One region of the Chryseobacterium sp. 2VB genome, then DNA from elsewhere that is predicted to be linked to it. Evidence: riboswitches for the same ligand, from Rfam matches in the RefSeq annotation. Region 1 holds a riboswitch; the other holds the start of a gene.
The links. A riboswitch is a leader RNA that binds a small molecule or an ion and turns the genes downstream of it on or off. The one in region 1 is predicted to bind thiamine pyrophosphate.

Region 1 (3,169 bases):
TACCTCCGTCAATTCTGTAATTCACTCCGGCTTTTGGATTAAAAAACAGCCAGTTTTTACTTAAATCTGCCCCTTCACCATCACCAGCCGCCAGAATCTTTGTGTTGTAATTTATTTTTCTGAGCTGCAAGTCACCAAAGAATTCAAAATTATTCAATCTTAATAAAGCTTTTGCAAAACCAGACACCTCATTCTTTACAGAGCGGTTTCTGTAGTATTCACTTTCATCAATCTGAGGAAAAAATACTCCTGTTACATTTCCATAGTGTCTTCCGTAATACTGATTGACCACAGCACCGAAGTTCAGATCTAAATTTTCAAACTTTCCGTACAATGTAGAAACCATTCCGTAGAAATCGTTGTTCAGCCATTTTTTTCTGATAAAGTCTGAAGCTTTTATTGTTTGTCCTCCTTCTGTTATATTGGGAAGGTTGTATCTTGAAAACGGATCTCCCTGCTTGTAGTTTTCATAATATCCTTTTCCTTTTGTATAGTGGAACGTGGTTTCCAGATTCCAGCGGTCGTTGAATTTTTGTTCCCACAGCAACTGATAATGATTCTGTCTGTAGTTATCCGTTTCATTATCATAGAAACTTACAATATTCTCCCAACTGGCATCGTAAATGGCCCCTGAAATATTGAATTTGGGATCAGTCTCCCAGGTTTTACGATCAATCCCATTCCATGCCTGATAGGTTTTCTCTTTTCCGCCAAAAGCCATTAAACGTAATTTCGTATTTCCTTCCTCAAATAAAGCAGTGAAATTATAAGAATGTAAGCTGGATGAAGCTCTGTCGATGTATCCGTCAGAATGAATATGGGTATATCTTCCCATCACGGAAAGTCGGTTTTTCCAGAATTTCCCGGAACCTATTTCTGCTGAATATTTGTAAGTATTAAATGAACCGTAGCTATCATCCGTTTTAAAATAAAATTTCTCTTCAGGATCCTTGGAAAGTACGTTAATACTTGCTCCGAAGGCAGAAACCCCGTTATTGGAAGTTCCTACTCCCCTCTGAATGACAATCTGTGAGGCAGAACTTGTCAAATCCGGAACATTGACAAAAAAAGTTCCCTGGCTTTCAGAGTCGTTGTATGGAACACCATTCATCATCACATTGATGGCACTTCCCGAAACACCACGAATTCGGAAACCCGTATATCCTACCCCGTTTCCGGCATCTGACGTCGAAATAATGGAAGTTTGGTTTTTCAAAAGAATAGGAAGATCCTGTCCTAGATTCTTACTGTCCAGATCTTTCTGTACATTGACGATTTCCTTTGCTACCGGAAGCCTTTTGGTAAAGTTGACTGCTTCAATTTCCCTCACCTTTAGGGAATCTTTACTCTGAGCCTGTATAAAAGCCGCAGCTCCTACGGTAAGTCCTAAAAAAAATAATCCTTTCATTCTATAAATCTTTAACATTTAATGAATAAAAGGGGTTGAGCAATAATGTAACAATTTTATTAATTTAACAGTCTAGCAATTGGTATATTGTTATACTGTTTCATTGGTACATTTTCAATTCCCTAAACAGCATTACCTGTTCCAGGTTCATTGGGTATAATCTCAGCCTGTTAAAGCACCCCTTTATTTCAGTGGCAAAATTACAAAAAATATATGAATTGGAATTCGGGTTTCGGGGCGCGGGATATTGGGATACAGGATAAGAAAAAACAGAATGAAAAAATAAGAGTTATCGATGAATAACTTATAGTAATCATTCATCATTTATAACTCTTTAGTAGGTTTTGTTGTTGGCATCGATATAGTAGTAATTCGAACCGTCTTTTGTCACTTCAAACATTTTACCCAGTTTCCAGCTGAAATTTCTTTTAATATTGGAATATTCAAACGGAATAATCACTTTATTGTTAACATCAATAATTCCGAATTTGTCATTATTGGAGGCAACAATCATCGGATTCGCAACATCATCACCCTCAAGAATAAAAAGATACTGATATTGTGGATAGATCTGATACTGTCTGTAGTCGGCCGCATTTACAAATTTTGATTTTTCAATGATTCCATAAAAGCCATTGAGGATATACGCCTGGAATAGCTGTTGTTTATATTCTTCAAACTTACATTTTCCAAAATCGGTATCTTTAAACTGATAGACTCTCTTACCAGACTGATCTATGCGGTAAGAAATCATATTTTTCTCCACCGTAGCATAGTCTTTTGTTCCAAATTTTCTCACTTTTTCATTGGGTGAATTCAGAAGATTACAGTCTTCATAAAAAAATACGGCAATATGATATTCCGGCTGGATAATAAATTTCCCGTTCTGATTGACATACCCGAACTGATCTCCTTTTTTTTTAGGAATCAAAACAGGAAGATCTTTATTGATCACTACCAGATCAGCATTAGGTTTGCTGGCTGAAGCTGCTTTTTTAACCGTGGTTCTTGTTCCTTTTTTCACAGGAATTTTCTTCACAGATTTGGTCTGCGAGAAAATGAAAATCGAAATAAAAACACATAAAACATTCAGGATATTTTTCATATTCTCCATTTGATTACAAAAATACGACCAAAAATAGATATTATAAAATTCATATTTATAAAGAATCTAAATAATTTCGTTCTTATAAAATTGTAAAATTTCGTAATTTTGGGAACATTTTGAAATGTTTGATAATTTTAAAAAACTTTTGAAAAAGTGTGGATTATGCTGACTTTATTCGGTTAATGTTGCATCAAAATGCGAGAACTCAAAATGTCATTAATTGTATTTATACACACCGGTAAAGAAAAAGCTGACCTAGCTTTAATTTTGAAAGACCTTCTATTATGAGTATTTATAAGGATTACATCAAAGAGATTGAAGAAAGAAAAACCCAGGGGCTTCATCCAAAGCCAATTGATGGTGCTGAATTACTAAGCGAAATCATTGCACAAATTAAAGATTCAGATAATGCTGACCGACCGGACTCTCTTAAATTTTTCATTTATAACACACTACCCGGAACTACGAGTGCAGCGGGAGTAAAAGCAAAATTTTTAAAAGAAATTATTCTGGGTGAATCCGTAGTAGAAGAAATTTCCCCGGCATTTGCCTTTGAATTATTATCTCATATGAAAGGCGGACCTTCTATTGAGGTTCTGCTGGACCTTGCTTTAGACAACAATGCAGCTATTGCTAAAGAAGCTGCCAACGTT
Region 2 (3,169 bases), on a different contig from region 1:
ATCATTCGTGAAAAAAGTATCATAAACAAAGCTGTAATCTTCACTGACAACGACATTTTTAATGGCAAAAGAATAGGTTCCGCTGGCTTTCATTCCCATAGAGCTCCAATTGGGGATAATATGAACCTCCTCTTTAGGAACGATGAATGAATGGATGATCTCATTGCCGTCTTTATCCGTTATAACCTTACCATTTTCCATAACCCTGGCATTCAATGTAAAATGAGTCAAATGAGGTGCTCCTGTTGCAAAATTCCATGAACCGTTGATCAGATACGTGCTGTCATCCTGTTTTTCTGCCGTCCCGCCAACCATTCCGCTTCCTCCAAAGCAGGTTTCAGAATGTGTAAAGAATGATTGAGCAATTTCAGGTTTTATATTTCTGGAAAAGTAATTGGCACCGGCACAGAGTGTCAGCATCCAGCCGAAACTTCCATCGGTTTCAGCCCAGCCAAATAAGGCTTTAAGCCCCTCTTCAAAACGGTAGCCGAGTCCGCCATATTTTTGGGGAACCCAGATCTTAAGCAGTCCTTCCTCATGAATATGCTGCATTACTTTATCAGAAATTACAGAGGCGCCCTGAAGTTCTTGCCTGATCTCTTTAATACTCAGCATTAGCTTTGGATTTAATGATTTTCTGCCATTCTATATATCCTGAAATGGCCACTAAAAATAAAAACGACGTTAAAACAGCATAGAGATATAATTCTTTATGAATCATTAGCGGGATTGAAATAAGATTACTGACATTCAGTATTACCCAGTTTTCAATTTTTCTTCTTGCCATCAGCCACATTCCGGCCCAGGCAAAGGCGCTCACCAGAGAATCCCAGACCGGAACATCCGAGTCGGTAAAATGAGTCAGGAAGAACCAGAATAAGATAAAAGTTCCCAGAACAATTCCTCCGGTAATCCATTTTTCTGCAGTTGAGGTAACAGAGATTTCCATTTCGGATCTTTGTTTCCCGAATTTCCAGTACAGCCATCCGTAAATACTCATGATCAGATAATAAAGATTTAAGGTAAATTCAGCATACAACTTCGAATTTAGCATTACATAGAGTGTAAGCAGAATACCTGCAATTCCGAAAAGATAGTTGTTGACATTGTTTTTACGGGCCAGTAAAACCTGGATTACTGAAAATAAGACTCCGAACCATTCCGGTAAGGTAATTTGTTTTAAAATGTCCTGCATCATATTAATTATTAGAAATCAAATGATGAGATGATCAATAAGCAATCCCTACGCCGGCGTTATCCGGATCAGGTGTGGAAGTATATTCCTGGGTATCATCTCAGCCACCGTTATCTGTAGCACCCCATTGTTGGGCAAAGGTGCAGCTTTTTGTTGAAAAAAGAAAGGACTTTAGCCTATTATTTTTGAGATATGATCAGGATTATAAAGAGTCCGTCAGGTAAGTTTTAATTTTATAGCTCACTTTAAAAATTATATTATGAATCATCAGCAGGAAATATCGGTACTTAATGACTTACTACACATTACCAACGACAGGAAGGAAGGCTTTGAAAAAGTTGAGGGAAAAGTCTGGGAAATGTATCCGGATGTAAAAGATGAATATGAACATATGATTTCGCAGTCGAAAATCATGAAAAATGAACTGATCAACCTCATCACAGAAAAGCAAGGTACTCCGGAGGACTCAACGTCCATGGCAGGAGCTGTTCACAGAACATGGATTGACATTAAAAATTCTTTTACCATGGGAAATCTGATTGAATCTACATTAGAAAATGTGGTGTTTGGCGAAAAAGCAGCTATTGAAGCTTATCAAAATGCTCTGGATACTGGTGATCTCAGTCCAAAAAGTAGTGAGGTTGTATCTGAACAGCTTCGTATCCTGAAAGATTCTTACAGACAGTTTAAGAAAATTGAAGAATATAAAAAGAAAGAATAATCAAAAAACTCCTCTTCAAAAGAGGAGCCTTACTATAATCAAGAACAAAATAATATTTAATCACATCAAAATTATTAAATACTTTATGTTCATATTTATGATGCAGGTCATATAAACTGAATATTATTTGACTGCATTTTTAGCTTTTTCCGATTCCTGCAAATGATGTTCAAGTGTCGGAAGGGTTTTCGCTGCGAAAGATTTTAATGAAGCTTCTGTTCCTTCAGATGCCTCTTTTTTGAAGGCTTCCACATCTTCTTTATGATCACTGACCATTAGATCTGTATATTTTTTGTCAAAGTCTTTACCTTTCTTAGCTTTCAGGTCATCATACATCTTCTGCTTTTCGGCATCCAAACTTGTGGGTAAGGTATACCCTATTCCTGATGCCCAATTCTTAAGCTCGTCATTCGCTTTGGAATGATCGGTTAGCATCATTGATCCCAAAGATTTTACCAATGAGTTTTCAGCGTTTGTCGCGGCCAGTTTTCCCATCATTACCTCCATCAGTCCTCCTATGGCTGCATTATCTGCAAACTTTTTGTCCTGATCGCTGAGAGCACTTTTCTGATCTTTGGTGTCTGACATTTTGGTGGAGTCGCTTACCGTCATTCCTGATTCTGCAGGGGCAGACATTGTGGTACTTTCCTCAGATTGACTCGTGGTTGTCGGCTCGTTTTTTTTGCAGGCCGTTAAAGCAGCCAATGCAAAAATTGTTACTACAAGATTTTTCATAATAATAAATTTTAAGTGGTGATATTAATGAAGTCAAACAATGACTTTGTTTATAAATGCAACAATTTATCTGCCAAAAAAAAGATTAAAACATTTATAGCCTACTCATAAAACATTATGAATAAATATTTTACGACTTACTAACCAACCTAAATGTAAGATTAATACGCTCCTTCATAGAGGTTAGAGACTTGGCAATACGATGTTCCCAGTTTTCCTGAAGGTCTCCTTTCATAATCAATAATGATCCGTGAGGAAGAGGCAGGCTGTATTTACTCTGATGATGGTCTTTTTTCCTGAAATCAAAATTTCTGGTCTGCCCCAGACTTACTGATGCAATCACCGGACGTTTCCCATATCTGCTTTCCTTATCCCGATGCCAGGCAACAGAATCGTTATGATCTCTGTAAAGGTTCAACAGTACGGAATTGAACTGATACCCAAATGTTTCTTCTATTCTTTGTTTTAAAGAAAACAGTTCGGGTGTCCAATGATGGGCATCGAGTTCATTGTCTGCA

Region 2: linked by a shared signal. The riboswitch ahead of pnuC (nicotinamide riboside transporter PnuC) and the one ahead of FFS26_RS08090 (TonB-dependent receptor) in region 1 are both predicted to bind thiamine pyrophosphate.

The regions. Positions count from the first base shown of each region.
Region 1 covers NZ_SCNC01000006.1:85,821-88,989, forward strand. Annotated here, with positions in the region: gene FFS26_RS08090 (TonB-dependent receptor) at 1-1,408, opposite strand, end outside; TPP riboswitch at 1,510-1,601, opposite strand; gene FFS26_RS08095 (WG repeat-containing protein) at 1,743-2,513, opposite strand; gene FFS26_RS08100 (bifunctional aconitate hydratase 2/2-methylisocitrate dehydratase) at 2,801-3,169, shown strand, end outside.
Region 2 covers NZ_SCNC01000001.1:254,555-257,723, reverse strand. Annotated here, with positions in the region: gene FFS26_RS01150 (hypothetical protein) at 1-615, opposite strand, end outside; gene pnuC (nicotinamide riboside transporter PnuC) at 602-1,198, opposite strand; TPP riboswitch at 1,224-1,332, opposite strand; gene FFS26_RS01140 (PA2169 family four-helix-bundle protein) at 1,455-1,916, shown strand; gene FFS26_RS01135 (DUF4142 domain-containing protein) at 2,040-2,651, opposite strand; gene FFS26_RS01130 (alpha-ketoglutarate-dependent dioxygenase AlkB family protein) at 2,782-3,169, opposite strand, start outside.